Linked DNA regions of Microbulbifer sp. GL-2. The protein of the gene in region 1 interacts with the protein of each later gene in a pairwise test. Links are inferred from orthologs where the notes say so. Each region holds a gene or a part of one and is shown on either strand. Other genes may lie near its edges. The genes, in order: rho and yhbY.

The links.
Region 2: the proteins of rho (region 1) and yhbY interact in binary tests that used the Escherichia coli proteins (3 or more experiments, as listed by UniProt). The link is inferred for Microbulbifer sp. GL-2 from one-to-one orthologs.

Annotation. Positions count from the first base shown.
Region 1 is NZ_AP019807.1:1,308,921-1,318,787, reverse strand. The notes cover bases 6,920-9,867. They hold rho (transcription termination factor Rho), read left to right. Parts: upstream 6,920-7,737; coding sequence 7,738-8,997; downstream 8,998-9,867. Other genes in these bases: ubiD (4-hydroxy-3-polyprenylbenzoate decarboxylase), read left to right, coding at 9,694-9,867; GL2_RS05605 (RNA-binding protein), read left to right, coding at 9,268-9,537; trxA (thioredoxin TrxA), read left to right, coding at 7,039-7,368. Also shown: GL2_RS05650 (YggT family protein), read left to right, coding at 1-362; GL2_RS05645 (dynamin family protein), read left to right, coding at 513-2,480; GL2_RS05640 (homoserine O-acetyltransferase), read left to right, coding at 2,649-3,794; methionine biosynthesis protein MetW, read left to right, coding at 3,794-4,384; GL2_RS05630 (DUF4426 domain-containing protein), read left to right, coding at 4,526-4,978; rdgB (RdgB/HAM1 family non-canonical purine NTP pyrophosphatase), read left to right, coding at 5,077-5,694; radical SAM family heme chaperone HemW, read left to right, coding at 5,663-6,898. UniProt on the Escherichia coli protein: Facilitates transcription termination by a mechanism that involves Rho binding to the nascent RNA, activation of Rho's RNA-dependent ATPase activity, and release of the mRNA from the DNA template.
Region 2 is NZ_AP019807.1:2,392,731-2,402,401, forward strand. The notes cover bases 2,848-5,599. They hold yhbY (ribosome assembly RNA-binding protein YhbY), read right to left. Parts: upstream 4,499-5,599; coding sequence 4,196-4,498; downstream 2,848-4,195. Other genes in these bases: GL2_RS10385 (S41 family peptidase), read left to right, coding at 2,848-3,771; GL2_RS10390 (hypothetical protein), read left to right, coding at 3,780-4,151; rlmE (23S rRNA (uridine(2552)-2'-O)-methyltransferase RlmE), read left to right, coding at 4,638-5,261; ftsH (ATP-dependent zinc metalloprotease FtsH), read left to right, coding at 5,437-5,599. Also shown: GL2_RS10375 (Re/Si-specific NAD(P)(+) transhydrogenase subunit alpha), read left to right, coding at 1-578; pntB (Re/Si-specific NAD(P)(+) transhydrogenase subunit beta), read left to right, coding at 593-1,984; more of GL2_RS10385, read left to right, coding at 2,191-2,847; more of ftsH, read left to right, coding at 5,600-7,362; folP (dihydropteroate synthase), read left to right, coding at 7,464-8,309; glmM (phosphoglucosamine mutase), read left to right, coding at 8,405-9,671.

The DNA.
Region 1 (9,867 bases):
TGGCTTGCGGCTTGTTGGCGGGCTATGGATTGTTTAACCCGCTTAGTGCACTGCTCTGGTCCCTGATAGGCTGCGTGGCCACAGTGATTGCGGTGGTCTTTGTAGGGATGCTGATCTCCATTGTGTTCAGCTGGATTGCACCTCATAGCGGTCACCCGGCGTTAATGTTGTTGCGCCAGTTACTGGAGCCATTCTGCGCACCGATTCGCCGCTTGATCCCGCCACTGGGGGTGATCGATATCAGCCCGATCTTCGTGTTTATCCTGCTTACAGTGGCAGACAAATTGCTGTTCGGTTTCGCACAGATGGCGAATATGCCCCCTTTCGTTTACAGCCTTTTCTGGCATATTCCCGGCTTTTAAGTATTGGCGCTGCCAGTTTTCTTGCAGCGCGCGTACTGGATCGCATCTGGCGCGGTGTTAGACTCGTATACTAATGGCTGACGGCCCCAGCTTTCGCAATGGATGACTGGGTCCATGTCTGCAAGGTATGAATAAAAAGAACACCGTGAAATGGAAGACGCACTTTTACGCCAGCATATCTCCGATTACGACCGTTGGAAGAAGAACCTGGATCGCCAGTTCGCCCAGTTCAACCAATGGTTGCAGCAACACTTCCCCAACTCCGCCGGAGCTTGCCAGGTTGTGCAGCAGGCCCGTGCATTACTCACCGACGACCAGTTTACCCTGGTGCTGGTCGGCGAGTTCTCCCGTGGCAAGACGGAACTGATTAACGCGCTGTTGTCGCAGACTTACGCCCAGCGGTTGTTACCTTCCAAGCCGGGGCGCACCACCATGTGTCCCACGGAAATCTTCAGTGATGGTGGCGAGCGCGCCAGTCTGCGCCTGTTGCCAATCGAAACCCTGGCTACCAATACCAGCCTGGAGAGTTTCCGCCGGATCCCACAGAAGTGGGTAACCCATGAATTCGACGCCAATGACCCTGAGGCTACCCGCTCAGCGCTGTTGAAGGTGGCCGCGACCAAATCGGTGATGCCTGAGGAGGCGGCCCGCTATGGCTTCGATCGTCGCCACCTGGATGATAAAGGCAATCTGGTAGAAATTCCCGCCTGGCGCTACGCGCTGATCTGCCTGCCACATCCACTACTGGACCAGGGCCTGCGGATTATCGATACGCCTGGGCTCAACGCCCTTGGCAATGAGCCGGAATTGACCCTGAGTACCTTGCCCGGTGCCCAGGCGGTGGCCTTCCTCCTGGCTGCGGATGCAGGTGTCAGTGGCACCGATATGAATATGTGGGAGACTCACTTGGCGCCATTGCGCGAGCACCGTGGCACAGCGGTGATGGCGTTACTGAATAAAGTCGATGTCCTTTGGGATGATCCCGATGAGGATGCAGACTTATTGTTGCGGCGTATGAGTGCGGAGGTCGCCAAGCTATTATCTGTGCCACAGGAGAGTGTTGCTGGGGTCTCGGCAAAAATGGCGCTGCTTGCCCGCCAGCAGCGGGATATGGACCTGCTGCGCAACAGTCGCTTTGCAGACTTCGAAAAACTGCTGGTGCAGCGCCTGTTGGAGCACCGCCAAAAAGTGGCGGAGCACCGCTCATTACATCAGGCCCTGACACTGATGGCGGACACTCGCGATCTCCTCAAGCGCCGCCTCAATAGCGGCCGCGCCGCATTGGTTCACCTGCAGCGCAACAGCGCCAGCACCGAGGAACAGTTAGCGGAGCTGGGCCAGCTGCAGCAGACTGTACGTGAGCAGCATAAGCTCTGCCACCAGGAATTACTCACACTCAAATCCAGTCAGCGCATGTTGATGCGTCAGAGTACTTCCCTGCTGGCCCCTATCTCCACCCAGCAACTGCAACTGTTAATCGATGACACCAGCAAGGAATTGCATAAACGCTGGACGCCGATGGGGCTGGCCAAGGCTATTGACACCTTTATGGAAGGGGTTGATCACCAGCTCGCCAATCTGGAGCGGGAGGTGGACCAGGCAAACCGGCTATTGGATGCGGTTTTCGAGCGTTCCAGTTTGAAGAAAGTGGATAGTGTTGAGCAATATTTCAGCGCCCGGAAATTCCGTGCCACTCTGCGTGGCCTGCACCGCCAGGCTGCTCAGTTGCGCCGTTCACCACAACTGCTCCTGGCGCGACGCAACCGCCTGAGCGAGCGCTTTATCACCACCCTCGCAAGTGAAGTGGGGCGGCTCTACAGCCAGATCATTGATGCGGCGGAAAACTGGTTGGAGCAGGCGCTCGAGCCATTGAAGCAGCACGCTCAGTACCAGAAACACCTGCTCAACCGCCACCTGATCAAGCTCACTGAACTAAAACAGAAGACTCGGAGCCGGCGCACTGACTTGCGTACTCTCGAAGACGAAGTACTGCGCAATGACCGGGCTCTTTCAGCGCTGGAAGAGTTGCTGCGCCACAGCAGCTCCGCGCCTCAACCGCTGGCTCCTGCGCCTCGCGCCCACAATGTCACACGACTGAAAGCCTCTCTCACCACCTGAGAGGGGCTTGGCGGTTCTTAACTGGCGGTTGTGATAACTGTCATAAGTTGCAGGGCTCCCGTAAACTCTCTGTTCCGGCATTTGCCAGCCGCCAAATAACCTGACAGATAAAATACCTTGTCAACGGAAAGCCCCACTGCCTCCCGGGAGGTCCAGAGTACCGCCGACGTGAATTCTGTCGGTATAGTTGTGCCAAAGAGCTACAGGTTTAGCGAGCCATTGCCGCTGGCCTGCGGGCGCGTATTGCAGGACTACACCCTGGTCTACGAAACCTATGGCGAATTAAACGCCGATAACAGCAATGCAATTTTGATTTGCCACGCTCTGTCGGGGCATCACCATGCTGCGGGAAGACACAGCCCCGATGACAAGCGGCCGGGCTGGTGGGATCACTATATCGGTCCTGGAAAGCCAATCGACACGAATAAATTTTTTGTGGTCTCTCTCAATAACCTGGGCGGTTGTCACGGTTCAACCGGGCCAGTTTTCATCAACCCCGCTACAGGAAAGCCCTGGGGGCCGGATTTCCCACCTCTGCGGGTTCGCGATTGGGTCCACAGCCAGGCGCGCCTGGCCGATGTGTTGGGAATTGCGCAGTGGGCTGCGGTTATCGGTGGCAGTTTGGGCGGTATGCAGGCCATGCGTTGGTCATTGGAGTACCCTGAGCGATTGCGCCACTGCGTGGTGATCGCATCGGCGATGAAGCTTTCGGCGCAAAATATCGCTTTTAATGAAACTGCACGCCAGGCTATCACTTCCGATCCGGATTTTTGCGGTGGGCGTTATCTGGAGCTGGATAAGTTGCCGCGCAGGGGATTGGCGGTGGCGCGTATGATCGGCCATATCACATATCTCTCCGATGATGGACTGGCGAATAAGTTTGGTCGTGAGCTGCGTTCCGGCAGTTTCCAACCGGGTGCCGACGAGGAGGTCGAATTTCAAATCCAGAGTTACCTGCGCTACCAGGGCGACGCCTTCTCCAGCAGTTTCGACCCCAATACCTATATTCTGATGACCCGTGCATTGGATTACTTTGACCTGGCACGGGAATACGGTGATGACCCGGTGGCGGCGTTTGCCAATGCTCGTTGCCGTTTCCTGTTGCTTGCCTTTACTTCCGACTGGCGTTTTGCGCCGGAGCGTTCGCGCGAGATTGTCGATGCCCTGATACACGCCAATGCCCCAGTGAGCTTTGCCGAAATTGAATCTGCCATGGGCCACGATGCATTTCTGCTCCCTGATAAGCGCTATGAGGAAATCTTCCGCGCCTATATGCAGAGGGTGGCAACAGAGCCCACAGGGGAGACATGTTGATGCGTATAGATCTCGATGTAATCCAGGAGTGGATAGCGCCTGGCAGTCGGGTGCTGGACCTGGGCTGTGGTGATGGCGCACTGCTGGAACAGTTGGACAAGAACAAGGATGTGACTGGTTATGGCCTGGAAATCGACCCGGAGCAAATAGCCCGTTGTGTGCAGCGGGGAGTCAATGTTGTCGAGCAAAACCTGGATACTGGGCTCGGTAACTTTTCCGACGGCAGCTTTGACGCCGTGGTTATGACTCAGGCACTGCAGACACTGCGGCACCCGCATGAAGTGGTGCGTGAGATGCTGCGGGTAGGGCGTGACTGCATTATCACTTTCCCCAATTTTGGGCAGTGGAGGGCGCGCTGGCACCTGGCATTTTCGGGGCGCATGCCCGTTTCTGACCTATTACCTTTTGAATGGTATGACACACCTAATATTCACTTTTGTACTTTCAGGGACTTTGAAGTGCTGTGCAAACAGAACGATTGGACTATTTTGCACCGCCAGGTAGTATCCGAGACGAAAATAGGCGTAACCTTTAAAGACTTTTTACCAAATTTATTCGGCGAGACAGCGATATATCATCTAACTCGCTAAACTAATATCTGCGCCAAGTTTTTGCCCCCTGGTTGGAGGCAAATTGCAGTTTTTGGCGGCCGCCGCCGAGAAGGTGGCCCGCCAATGGAATTCAGTGTCAACTCACCGGAGGTTGGCGCTCATAACAATTGGAGGTAAAGCGTGAATCGCATCCTTGCCGCAGCCGCCACCCTGGCCCTGCTTTTCGTGACCGCTGGCGCTGTTGCGCAACAGGCCCGCATTATCAAGAGCCATGAGGATTTCGGTGACTACCGGGTAATCTACTCGGTATTCAACAGTGATTTTATCCAGCCGGATATTGCACAGAAGTATCAATTGGCACGCGCCAGGGACCGCGCTTACGTCAATGTGTCTGTAGTCAAGAAGGATGGTGGCACTCATGGTCTTAGTGCTGAGATATCTGGGAACGCAACCAATCTGATCCAGCAATCACGACCTTTGAAGTTTGCTGAGATTCGCGAGGGCGATGCAGTTTACTATCTGGCGCCGTTGCGCTTCGAGAACGAAGAAACTCTCACCTTCAATGTTGATGTCACCTTGCCCAATGGTAAAAAGGAAAGGGTTACTTTCCGTCGCAAACTGGAACGGCCCTAGAGGGGCGAGCACCATCGCTAAGCCATGTTGGTGTGGCGGACTTCCACCCAATTAAGAATCCATAGCGGGCCGTGGGCCCGTTTTTTATTTGATACAGCATGATAAATAAAATTGTCCTGGCCAGCGGTAACGCCGGCAAATTGCGTGAGTTTTCCCAACTTTTCAGTACTTGGAAAATCGAGGTTCTACCTCAGTCCGAGTTCGATGTAGTCGATGCCGAGGAAACGGGCCTGAGTTTTATCGAGAATGCCCTGATCAAGGCCCGCCACGCCAGCCGTATTAGCGACTTGCCAGCACTGGCTGATGACTCCGGGCTAGCGGTAGATGCCTTGGGCGGTGCCCCAGGTATCTACTCGGCACGTTATTCAGGTGAGGGGGCCACCGATGCGAGCAATAACAGTAAGTTACTCAGTGCACTTGATGGGGTCGAAACTCTTGCTCGCGATGCCAGTTTTCACTGCGCCTTAGCTTTTGTGCGCAGATATGATGACCCGGTGCCTTTGGTGTGCAGTGCCCAGTGGCGCGGACGTATCCTGGAGAAACCCATGGGTGAGCAGGGTTTCGGTTATGACCCGCTTTTCTTGGTGCCCTCAGAGGGTATGAGCTCGGCACAGCTGCCGCGGGAGGTAAAAAATCGTCTGAGTCATCGTGCCCAGGCCATGGCGTTGTTTGAGGTCATGTGGCATGAGCAGATGGCGGGTATCGATCTTGACTGACAACGACACATTGGAGCTGCCGCCACTTAGCCTGTATGTGCATATCCCTTGGTGTGTGCGCAAATGTCCCTATTGTGATTTCAACTCACACCAGGCTGCCAGGGATCACACGGATACCGAATACGCGCTACCGCAAGCAGAGTATGTGGCACAGTTGCGTCGAGACCTGCTGAGCCAACTGCCTTGGGTACAGGGACGCAAGCTGCAGTCCATTTTTTTTGGTGGCGGCACTCCGAGCCTGTTTTCTCCGGAAGCTATCGGGCAAATCCTGGTCATGGCTGATGAGCTGGTAGGCTTTGTCGAGGGTGTCGAGATCACTCTGGAGGCGAATCCCGGTACCTTTGAACAGGCAAAATTTACCGGTTATCGTTCAGCCGGAGTCAATAGGCTGTCGATTGGGGTGCAGAGCTTTGATGCCGCCCAGTTGCACAACCTGGGGCGAATCCACAGCGGAGACGAGGCAGCTAGTGCGCTGGCGATGGCACGCAGGGCCGGCTTCGACAATATTAATCTGGATCTGATGCACGGCCTGCCAGGGCAGGCGGAAGTGGAGGCGCTGGAGGACCTGCGCCGCGCCGTATCCCTGGGGCCAGAGCATATTTCCTGGTATCAACTCACTATCGAGCCCAACACGGCCTTTTACAGCGCACCGCCTTCTACACCGGGTTCACAATTGATTGCCAGCATACAGGGCAGCGGACGAGAGTTTCTCGCTGAGGAGGGATATCTCCGCTACGAGGTGTCCGCATATAGCGGGAGGGGGCTTGAGTCCCGTCACAACCTCAACTATTGGTCGTTTGGTGATTACCTGGGTTTAGGAGCTGGTGCCCACGGTAAGGTGACATTGCCTCACGAGGGGCAGATCCTGCGCAGTCGGCGTACGCGTACACCGCGGGACTATATGAGCATCACACCAGCAGGTGGTGAATTGCTTCATCGGCAACTGGTTGAGCCTCATACCGATTTGGTGGAGGCTGCAGACCTACCGCTAGAGTTCCTGATGAATACGCTGCGCCTGGCTGACGGCGTACCCACTGATACCTTCACCCGTTACACAGGCCTACCCTTGGGGGTGTTACAGCGGCAGTGGTCGACTTTGATGGCAATGGATCTGGTACTGCCACTGGAGCGGCGCATCGCCACCAGTACATTCGGCTTCGACTATCTTGATGAGATTCTGCAGCGCTTCCTGGAGCAGCCGTGACTTCAGGGACTTGAAAAGCAGATCAGCGCCCCAATCTACGCGCTTAATGGCGCATTTCGGCTGTACTCCCACAGCCTGCATCGTGAGATGATGCGCGCGCGGTGGTCCCGCATTGAGTAACTAAAGAACAGGAAAGCAATATGAGCGAGCACGCAATCATCAATGTAACTGACGCCGAGTTCGAAGCTGAGGTTCTCAAGACTGAAGGCCCGGTGCTGGTAGATTTCTGGGCTCAGTGGTGCGGCCCGTGCAAAATGATCGCTCCGGTCCTGGATGACCTGGCGGGCCACTATGGCGACAAGCTGAAGATCGTCAAAGTAGACGTGGATGCAAATAAGGAAACCCCAGCGAAATATAATGTACGCGGCATTCCCACCCTGCTGCTGTTCAAAGGTGGCAATGTGGAAGGTACCAAGGTCGGCGCCCTGTCTCGCGCCCAGTTGACCGAGTTTATCGATAGCCAGCTGTAATCCTGACCAGTCCATCCTGCAAAGAAGGTAAATTTCTTTGCAGGATGGAAAACACCCGTTATACTGGCTGTAATTCTGTAATAGTTCAGTCAGTTGTGAATCCAGTGATGACCAGCTGAAGAAAACGCCCCTCCACAGGGTCCCTGACCATCCCCGGCGTGTATATTCCTCGAATGAGCTTATTGATAGTGCTCTGCCTTTTGATTATGGAGAGCTAAAGCTTGATAGGTATTACGCTTCCGATAGACATGGCCACCCAAGTGTACCGGGCAAATAAATGAGCAAATCTCTAATTTTCAAACCCCTCCCCAAAATAATTTCCGGCGTGTCCGCGCCAAATGACAACAGAAACCTTAATAAGCAATTGGTATGAATCTCTCCGAATTAAAAACCAAACCCATTGAAGAGTTGATTGAAATAGCCAAAGGTATGGGCCTGGAAAACCTGGCCCGGTCGCGCAAACAGGATATTATTTTCAATATTCTCAAGCGCCATGCCAAAAGCGGTGAAGATATTTACGGCGACGGTGTACTGGAAATCCTTCAGGACGGTTTTGGATTTTTGCGTTCCGCTGATTCCTCTTATCTTGCGGGACCGGACGATATATACGTTTCTCCCAGCCAGATTCGCCGTTTTAATTTGCGTACGGGTGACTCGATTTCCGGAAAGATTCGACCACCAAAAGAAGGTGAGAGATATTTCGCACTTTTGAAAGTTAACGAAATTAATTTCGATAAGCCGGAAAATGCCCGTAACAAAATTCTTTTCGAAAACCTCACACCTCTTTTCCCCAATGAACGCCTCGGTCTGGAATGTGGCAATGGCTCTTCCGAAGACTTGATCGGTCGAATTATTGACCTGGTGGCTCCGATTGGTAAGGGGCAGCGTGGCCTGATCGTAGCTCCGCCCAAGGCGGGTAAAACTATTATGCTGCAGAATATGGCCCAGGCCATAACGCGCAATAATCCTGAATGTCATCTGATCGTTTTGCTGATTGACGAGCGCCCGGAAGAAGTGACTGAGATGCAGCGCTCAGTACGCGGTGAAGTGGTTGCCTCCACTTTTGATGAGCCGCCCGCACGCCACGTCCAAGTTGCTGAAATGGTGATTGAGAAAGCCAAGCGTCTGGTGGAACACAAAAAAGATGTAGTGATCCTGTTGGATTCCATTACCCGTTTGGCGCGTGCTTATAACACTACGGTGCCGAGTTCTGGCAAGGTACTAACTGGTGGTGTGGATGCCCACGCCTTGGAGCGCCCCAAGCGCTTCTTTGGTGCCGCGCGCAATATTGAAGAAGGCGGAAGTCTGTCTATTATTGCTACTGCACTGATTGATACTGGCTCGAAGATGGATGAAGTAATTTTCGAGGAGTTTAAAGGTACAGGTAACATGGAATTACAGCTGGATCGTAAGATCGCTGAAAAACGTGTTTACCCGGCAATTAATGTACGTCGCTCGGGTACCCGCCGTGAAGAGTTGTTAATGCCTGAGGGTGAGCTGCAGCGGGTATGGATTTTACGTAAACTTTTGCACGATATGGAAGATGTGGCGTCAACTGAATTCCTAGTGGATAAGTTGAAGGATTTCAAGACTAATGACGAATTCTTCCTGTCCATGAAACGGAAATAATTTTTATATATAAAAGGCGCCAGCATAGGCGCCTTTTATATTCTGGATTGAATAAGGCGAATATTTACGCTGATTAATGTTGAAAAGGCGAGCTATTAGGCATATAAAGTTCCACATCGTGGCGCTGGATATGAATTTTATTGAGCGGCGCCCGACCGAATTGGCTCAGGAGATACTCCGTTAAAGGGCCAATCTCAAATGAATAATCTGGTGGAGCTGGTTATTCATTTGTGACTGCACGACAGCCCACACATCTAGTGAGAACCTTTTGTGAATATCTATATTGGAAATCTGGCCTACGCGGTAACCTCTGACGACCTGCACGAAGCTTTCGGCGCATTCGGAGAGATCTCTCGGGCTACTGTAATTACCGACCGTGAGACTGGTCGCTCTAAAGGCTTCGGTTTCGTAGAAATGCCTAACGACGACGAAGCTCGCAAAGCAATCGAAGAGATGAACGACCAGCCTATGTCTGGCCGTAACATCCGCGTTAACGAAGCTAAGCCCCGCGAAGATCGTCCGCGTCGCCCCCGCTTCTAAGCTTGCGATAAGCTTAAGATTTTTTCGGCCCGCTGCCTAAGGTTTGCGGGTCGTTTCTCCCTCCTGCCCCTTTGCACCCTGATCAGGGCGCCATTCCCCATTTTGTCTTTTCTGTTTTACACTGCATGCTGGTTTATTTTCTTCGCCCGGTAACTCATGAAATACAAAGACCTGCGCGACTTTATCAAGTTGTTGGAAAAGCGCGGCCTGTTGAAACGAATTCAGCACCCTGTTGACCCCAATCTAGAGATGACAGAAATTGCTGACCGTGTGCTGCGTAGCGGTGGTCCGGCCCTGCTGTTTGAAAACCCAGTGGGCTTCGACACACCG
Region 2 (9,671 bases), 1.1 Mb from region 1 along the record:
CAAGGTTGTATTCCACCAATTTAGCCCATTTGCTCGGAGAGTTGACCCCGAAAAAAGATGGAGAGGTGGACCTGAACTTTGATGATGAAGTGATTCGCGGTGCAACAGTGGTTAAATCCGGGGAAGTCACCTGGCCGCCACCTGCACCTAAAATTTCTGTGCAGCCAAAAACTGATAGTAAGGTTGCTGAGCAAGCCAAAGTTATTGTTGAGAAGAAGGCTGAAAAGCGGAAGTCTCCCCTGTCAATTTTTGTTTTTTGGGCCATCGCTGCGGTTTTGCTTCTCTGGTTGGGACGGGTTGCGCCGCCAGATTTCGTTTCTCATTTTACGGTATTTGTGTTGGCAGTTTTTATCGGCTGGCAGGTGATCTGGAATGTCACCCATGCGCTGCACACACCATTGATGAGTGTGACCAATGCTATATCCGGGATTGTAATTGTGGGTGCACTGGTGCAGCTGGGGGTAACCGGTTCCGGGTTGGTGACCCTGCTCGCTTTTGTCGGGGTGCTGGTAGCCAGTATTAATGTATTCGGTGGTTTCTTTGTAACCTACCGCATGCTGAAAATGTTTCGCCGCTAAAGGAGAAGTGTGTGATGAACGGTATGATTGCAATGGCCTATCTCTTCTCTGCGGTGATGTTTATTTTGAGCCTCGGTGGCCTGTCAAGCCATGAGACTGCACGCAGGGGAAATATCTACGGCATGGTGGGTATGGCTGTTGCCATAGTCGCTACAATCGCGGGTGTGGCTGCCGGAGCCTATTGGATGGTGGCTATAGCCATGGTTGTTGGTGCAGTGATCGGGTTGTCACTGGCCAAACGTGTCGCCATGACCCAGATGCCACAAATGGTGGCGCTGCTGCACAGCTTTGTCGGTCTCGCAGCGGTTTTGATCGGTTGGGGCGGTTTCCTCGATCCACGTATCACGCTGCATGGTGCAGCTCATGTTGTGCACAGTACTGAGATTTATCTCGGGGTTTTTATTGGGGCAATTACTCTCACCGGTTCCCTGGTTGCCTTTTGTAAATTGCAGGGACTTGTTTCGGGTAAACCTCTAATGTTGCCCGCGCGTCACTGGTTGAACCTGATTGCTATTCTGGCCTGTATTGTATTGGGCGTATTATTCGTACCCGCAGATGTGCACGCTGGTACGGTTATCAATCTGCTACTGATGACGGCGATTGCGCTGCTATTAGGTATTCACCTTGTAGCCGCTATTGGCGGTGCTGATATGCCAGTGGTCATTTCAATGCTCAACAGCTATTCCGGTTGGGCTGCTGCGGCAACCGGATTTATGCTGGGCAATGATCTGTTGATAGTTGTTGGTGCCCTAGTGGGCTCTTCCGGTGCCATCCTTAGTTATATTATGTGCCGCGGTATGAATCGATCTTTTATCAGTGTGATTCTCGGTGGTTTCGGTTCCGATGGTGGTGAGGTCTCTGATGAGGAAGTTGATGGCGAGGTTATCGCCATAGATCAACAGGAACTTGCGGATGATCTCAATGCGGCCGATAGCATTATCATCGTACCGGGATTTGGTATGGCCGTTGCCCATGCTCAGCAAGCCGTTAGTGACCTGACTGATCGTCTGCGAAAGATGGGTAAAACGGTACGTTTTGGTATCCACCCGGTAGCGGGGCGCCTCCCCGGACATATGAACGTTTTACTCGCAGAGGCTAATGTGCCCTATGACATAGTAATGGAGATGGATGAAATCAATCCGGATTTCCCCAATACAGATCTGGTTCTGGTTATAGGTGCGAACGATACAGTAAACCCTGATGCTGTAGAAAAGCCTAACTCGCCCATTGCCGGCATGCCTGTTCTTGAAGTTTGGAAAGCCCGCAAGGTAGTGGTACTTAAGCGTTCCATGGCCTCTGGCTATGCGGGTGTTGCCAATCCTCTGTTTTATAAGGAAAACGCACGTATGCTGTTTGGAGATGCCAAGGATAGCCTTCAGGGAGTGCTTGGGAAGGTTGGCGAGTAATTAATTGTGCTTGATGACCAATCTTTTGGTAGCTTCACAATACGGGCCTGGGGCGTTTATACCAAATTGGTATCAGGCGTTACAGGCCCGATTGTTGTGTGTTGGAAGTAGGACTTTTCAAGCTTCTTTGACTATCGCAAGCATTTTTCAATAGTGGTAACCTCCACACCTTTACAGTATTTAACAAAAAATAAAGGAGATGGGGGATGGGGACCCGTTTTGACAAACTTATGCTACAGGGGCTGATTACCATTGGCGTAATTGCTCTTGCAGCTTGTGGTTCCGGTGGCGGTAGTGATGATGCTTCTGTAGATGATACTCAGGGTTCATGGGTAAAGGATAATTTTTTGCCGTCTTCGACCTTTATGGGCAGATGTGTTTCACCAAGAAGTGGTATTGATCCAGACACCGGTGAATTATTTATTGATCGGCTGGGAACGCGGGAAGATGAAAATAACTGGCTGCGTTCAATGAGTAATGAACTCTATCTTTGGTATGACGAAATTGAAGATAGGGACCCCTCTGGCTTTACAGATTCTATCGCTTACTTTGAGCTATTGAAAACAAATGCTACAACCCCTTCAGGCAGCGCCAAAGATCGTTTTCATTTTTCCGAATCTACTGAAATGTTACGATCAGAAAAAGAGATCGGATACGGAATCCAGTGGGGGTTGCTGTCTGCACCAGATGAATTGCCACGTGAAGCTGTTGTCGCTTATCTAGATATTGAAGATGATGAAAATTTGCCGAATACAATTACTCGTGGTGCAAAGGTTATCAGCGTGGATGGTATCGACTTGGCTTATGGTGAGGATGTCGACACGTTAAATAATGGTATGTGGCCGTCCGAGCCTGATGAGGTTCATACATTCGAAATTTTGCCTCTAGGTGCTACTGAAACTGTAGAGGTCACCTTAGCCTCAAAATTGGTTGAGTCAGATCCTGTACAGCACGTTAAGGTTGAGACTACAAATTCTGGTCGCAAAGTAGGCTATATCCTGTTTAATGACCATCTCGGCAGAGCGGAAGGTCAGTTGATCACTGAAGTTAGAGATCTTGTGCCTCAAAATATTGATGAGCTTGTTTTGGATCTTCGTTACAACCGGGGTGGTTATTTGGATCTTGCTGCAGAGCTGGCCTATATGATTGCTGGCGATGTGAGTGTCGGTCAGCCCTTTGAAAATATACGCTTTAATGATAAGCATCCGGAGATAAACCCGGTTACTGGAGAATCAGTTGCACCAACCCCCTTTCATACCACCGCGGTAGGTATTACAGATGATTCTCTAGAGGGCGAGTCGTTGCCAACTCTCAACTTGACACGTCTTTTTGTTTTGACTGGCGGAAATACCTGCTCCTCCAGTGAAGCCATTATCAATGGGTTACGTGGAATAGATATTGAGGTTATTCAGATTGGTGGAGCCACCTGTGGCAAGCCCTATGGTTTTTACGATCTTGATAATTGCGGTACTACCTATTTTACAATTCAGTTTGCCGGTTCAAATGCCAAAGGTTTTGGCGAGTATACTGATGGCTTTTTCCCTGGCGGTACGTCCCATACCGGAGCGGAATTGCCTGGCTGTGAAGTGGGTGATGACTTTAATCATTTATTGGGTGAAACCAATGAAGCACGTTTTGCCACGGCTCTAAACTATATCGAGACTGGAGAGTGTGGAAGCTTTGAGATTAAGGCTTTTTCCGACTCGGGTATAAGTGAGCAGGGTCTTGAACCAAATGTACGCATTCCGAAACCAATATATCGCAGTAGCCGGATAATGGTGAAATAAGAGTGAAGGTGCTTACAAAGATCAGCTTAATTTTTATGGCCATGATGGGGGCTGGTTGTGGAGCTCAACAGACATCTTTAGAGCTGCTACAACCCGCGCTACTCGCCGATTCGGAACCTCAGTCCCGCAGTGAAGTGCAGCGGGTTGTTTCTGAGGCAATGGGAGGGATAGAAATTCATCTCAGTCCCAATGTGTTTTTAGAAAATAGCCTGTTGGTTTTTGACAAGACGCCGCGCCAGATGAGGCTCATTGGCCGTGATATGGGGCGACCAATAAAGTTTAAGCTTTTTTGGGAGGGGGATCGCTGCTGGTTGGCGCGATTGCCAGATGGGCCGCGCTGGGCGCTGGAGGCCAAGTGTGTTCCAGCAGGCCAAGACTGAGAATTGGACTTATGGGGAGGGGATAAAACCGCTCCCCTATTTTCTCAACGCAATAAGTTTGACTTCTTGATGTCGGGCTTCTGCGCCGCACGGTAAATCAATGCAATCTTGCCAATCTCTTGCACCAGTTCCGAGGAGGATTTCTTACAGAGTTCCCCCACAATCTGGTGACGAACTTCGCGGTCGGCAATCATTAATTTGACCTTGATCAGCTCGTGGTCTTCAAGTGCTCGCTCCAGTTCTTCCATCACGCCCTCGCTCAGCCCATTGCCAGCTACGGTCACGACAGGTTTCAGATTGTGACCGAGAGAGCGAAGAGCTTTTTTGCGGTCGGCGGTTAAAGGCATACAATACTCCATTACCACTTTGTGGATATCGATGTGGGAGCGGCCACAGACCTCGATTGTCGCCAGCGGACGTTTGGGACATTCGCGGTCTGTGGCCGCTCTTATAATTAAGCTGTAGTGATTGTAGGCATTGTACCTGATGGGCCGATCTAAGAGCAGCCACCGCTGGTTGCGTGAACATTTTAATGACCAATACGTCAAACAGTCTCAAAAAGAGGGCTACCGCTCCCGTGCCAGCTACAAGCTGCAGGAGCTCCAAAATAAGGACCGCTTGTTCAAACCAGGCATGACTGTTGTCGACCTGGGGGCGGCGCCGGGTGGCTGGTCCCAGGTCGCAATGGAGCTGGTGGGGCACAAAGGCCGGGTTTTGGCGTCTGACATATTGCCTATGGACCCTTTGGCGGGAGTGGACTTTGTACAGGGCGACTTTACCGAGGAGTCAGTGCTCAATGAGCTGCTGCAACACTTAGGTGATGATCTGGCAGACCTTGTGATTTCAGATATGGCCCCCAATATGAGTGGAATACGCGATGTGGATCAGCCCGCCTCCATGTATTTGGTGGAACTGGCTGTGGATATGGCTCGCCAGGTTCTGAAACCGGGCGGGGCCTTTGTTGCCAAGGTGTTCCAGGGCGAGGGTTTTGACGAGCTGATTCGCGATTTGCGCGGTAGCTACAACAGTGTTGTGACCCGTAAACCCGGCGCTTCCAGACCCCGCTCTCGCGAGGTCTACTTGGTAGCGCGAGGCTTTAAGGGCAGTTAAGGCTAGCGGTGTATTTCTGGTCTGGGCGCCCGATATGGTATAAGCGATACCAAGATCGGGGGCAGGGCTGTTGACCCCCGCACCTATACTGGTTTGAACCAGTATAGGTGCGACCGGCGTTGCCGGATGAACGGATTTTGAGTGCGAAAGCGAGAGGGCTATCCCTTTGAATGATATGGCAAAGAACCTTGTACTGTGGTTAATCATCGCGGCGGTGCTGCTGATGGTATTTCAGAATTTCAAACCGCAGTCACGGGATGAGGCTCTCAGCTATTCCGACTTTGTTCAGGATGTGCAGTCGGGCCAGATAAAGAGTGTGGTTGTAGATGGCCTGGTGATCACCGGGGAGAAGGCGGATGGCAACCGCTTTAAGACTATCCAGCCACAAATAATTGATGATGAACTCACTAACGAACTGGTGCGCAGCAATGTGCAGTTCGTTGGTCGTGAGCCGGAGTCCCCCAGTATCTGGCAGCAACTGCTGGTGGCCAGCTTCCCAATCCTGATCATCATCGCCGTGTTTATGTTCTTTATGCGCCAGATGCAGGGCGGTGCCGGAGGGCGATCCGGGCCCATGGCATTTGGCAAGAGCAAGGCGCGCCTGCTGGGTGAAGACCAGATCAAGACCACCTTTGCCGATGTTGCAGGTGTGGATGAAGCTAAGGAAGAGGTGCAGGAACTGGTAGAGTTTCTGCGAGACCCCACCAAGTTCCAGCGTCTGGGAGGTAATATTCCCCGCGGTGTGCTGATGTGTGGACCTCCCGGCACCGGTAAGACCCTGCTGGCCAAGGCCATTGCCGGTGAAGCAAAGGTGCCCTTCTTCTCTATCTCAGGTTCTGATTTTGTAGAGATGTTTGTTGGTGTGGGTGCTTCCCGCGTGCGTGATATGTTTGAGCAAGCCAAAAAACAGGCTCCCTGCATTATCTTTATCGACGAGATTGACGCCGTTGGCCGTCACCGGGGTGCCGGTGTGGGCGGTGGTCACGATGAGCGCGAACAGACGCTGAACCAGCTACTGGTGGAAATGGACGGTTTTGAGGGCAATGAAGGGGTGATTGTAATTGCCGCCACCAACCGCCCGGATGTTCTCGACCATGCCCTTTTGCGTCCTGGTCGTTTTGACCGTCAAGTGTTTGTCGGCTTGCCGGATATTCGTGGGCGTGAGCAGATCCTTAAGGTGCACATGCGCAAGGTGCCCCTGGACGATAAAATTAACGCCCAAACTATTGCCCGTGGAACACCCGGTTTCTCCGGTGCCGATCTGGCCAACCTGGTAAATGAGGCGGCCTTATTTGCAGCACGCGCTAATCGGCGCACCGTTACCATGGAAGAGTTTGAACGTGCCCGTGACAAGATCATGATGGGTGCGGAACGTAAGTCCATGGTCATGAATGAAAAGGAAAAGGTGAATACTGCCTATCACGAAGCGGGTCACGCGATTATCGGCCGCTTGGTGCCGGAACACGATCCAGTGCATAAAGTGACCATTATTCCTCGTGGTCGCGCCCTTGGTGTTACCCAGTTCCTGCCGGAGGAAGACAAGTACAGTATTTCCAAGCGTGCGATTGAATCGCAGCTGTGCTCCCTGTTTGGTGGTCGTATTGCCGAGGAAATGACCTTGGGCATTGATGGAGTCACCACTGGAGCCTCCAACGATATTGAGCGAGCTACCGATCTGGCACGCAATATGGTGGCCAAATGGGGGCTGTCGGAGAAGTTGGGCCCGTTACATTACGGTGAGGATGAGAGTGGACAGCCCGGACAGGGTAACCCGGTGTCTGGTAAGACCACTTATGAGATCGAAGCAGAAGTGCGCCGTATCATCGATAACTGCTATGACCGTGCCAGCAAGCTGCTGGAGGAAAACAGGGATATTCTTGAGGCGATGAAAGATGCGCTGATGGAGTATGAAACCCTGGATGCCGAGCAGGTTGATGACCTGATGGCGAGACGTAAGGTTCGTCAGCCTAAAGACTGGCAGGACAATAATTTTGGCTCCGGTGGTAACAGCTCCACAGGCGAAACTGATACCGAGACAAATGAAACTTCTACCGAAGCCGACAAGAGTAACACCGTGGGCGGCCCACTGAATGAGCACTGAGCTCTAAAAAAGGATTACTAGGACATAACAAACGGAATGCCCGGTCGGTGATAAGGCTCTCGCTTATTCCGTCCTGACATTCCGTTTTTTTATTGCTGCACATGAAAATTACCTGTGGAAAACAACCTCTGGATCTGTCTCAGCCTGTTGTGATGGGGGTTTTGAACACGACACCGGACTCTTTCTCGGATGGCGGCAGTTACTATGCTGCGGGAAGCCTGGACTTATCTCTGGTTCTGCGCCGAGCTGAGCAGATGTTGGGCGAAGGTGCCGCGATACTCGATGTAGGTGGCGAATCCACCCGCCCTGGGGCGTGTCCGGTATCGGAGCAGGAGGAGCTGGACCGCGTTATCCCGGTAGTGGAAGCTATCTGCTCGAACTTTGGGGCGATTGTCTCTGTCGATACCAGCTCCCCGGCTGTAATGCATATTGCGGCAGCGGCAGGAGCTGGCCTGATTAATGATGTCCGCGCCCTGGAACGTCCAGGTGCCTTGGAGGCTGCTGAGCAAACGGGATTACCCGTTTGTCTGATGCATATGCAAGGGCAGCCAGGCAGCATGCAGAAAGCGCCCTCCTATATGAATGTGGTGGAAGAAGTGGCTGCTTACCTGGAGCAGAGAGTCGCAGCGTGCGAGGGACAGGGAATTGCGCGCGAGCGATTGATCCTCGATCCGGGCTTCGGCTTCGGCAAGACAGATGAGCATAACCTGGCGTTGTTGCGTGGTTTGTCGCAGCTGGCCTCTTTCAATATGCCTATATTGGCAGGATTATCACGCAAGTCTATGATTGGGCGACTGTTACAACGTGAAGTGGGTGAGAGATTGTCTGGGAGCCTGGCGCTGGCCATGATGGCCGCGCAACGTGGAGCAAGCATCCTGCGGGCCCATGATGTTGCAGAGACGGTTGATGTCTTGCGTTTGCGACAAATGATTGATTGCGATAACTAACTAATTCTCCTGTAGCAGTTATCCCGAGCCGCTGGGAGACTCCTGCATTTTCACAAAATGAAAATAAGCGGTGTAAAACGTTACTGGGAAGAGTTATGGAAAGAAAATTTTTTGGCACTGACGGTATTCGTGGGCGTGTAGGCGAAGGTGCTATTACTCCGGATTTTATGCTGCGACTGGGATATGCAGCAGGCAAAGTGCTGGGGAAAAAGGCTGGGGGAAATCGTCCTGGGAGGCCTCGCATCCTGATAGGTAAGGATACCCGGGTCTCTGGTTATATGTTTGAGGCCGCCCTGGAGGCAGGTTTGATTAATGCCGGCGTAGATGTAGGACTGCTTGGCCCCATGCCAACCCCTGCAATTGCCTACCTGACTCGCACCTTTCATGCGCGGGCAGGTATTGTGATCAGTGCCTCTCATAATCCCTATCACGATAACGGCATTAAATTTTTTAGTGCTGAGGGCAGCAAGCTACCCGACCAAGTTGAGTTGGAAATAGAAGCGGCGCTGAATTTGCCTATGGAGACTTCGGTGGATCTAGGCAAGGCCCACCGTATCGATGATGCGGCTGCACGCTATATCGAATTCAGCAAGGCCTCTACCCCTTGGAACTTCTCCCTGGATGGGCTCAAAGTCGTATTGGACTGTGCCAATGGGGCCACATACCATATTGCCCCCAAAGTATTCCGCGAGTTAGGGGCTGAGGTCACAGCCTTGGGAGTCAGTCCAGATGGGATGAATATCAACCTGGAGTGCGGCTCCACCAAACCGCAACAGTTGCAGCAAGCGGTTATTGAGCAGGGCGCGGACCTGGGTATTGCATTTGATGGCGATGGTGATCGAGTGCTGTTTGTGGATAGCAATGGCGAACTTGTTGATGGCGATCAGCTGCTCTTTATTATCGGTTTGCATCAGCAAGAGTTTCTCGGTGGCTGTAAAGGTGTGGTCGGCACGCTGATGAGCAATTATGGCTTCGAGCTGGCATTGAGAGAGCGCAATATCCCATTTGAGCGAGCCAAAGTTGGTGATCGCTATGTTCTGGAGAGAATGTCTGCAAATGACTGGATGCTCGGCGGAGAGTCTTCCGGCCATATTATCTGTGCTGACGCCTCCACCACTGGAGATGGTATCGTTGCTGCGCTCCAGGTGCTGAGAGCCCTGTGCGAATTTGATGAACCTTTGCATCAACTCAAGAAGCGTATGACAATGCTACCCCAGCACATGATTAATGTGCGACTTGGGCATAGGGATGGTGTGCTTGAGCACCAGGATGTGATGGCAGCTGTCAGTGAGGCCGAGAGTCAACTCGCTGACAGCGGGCGTGTTTTGTTGCGCCCATCTGGTACTGAGCCGTTAATTCGTG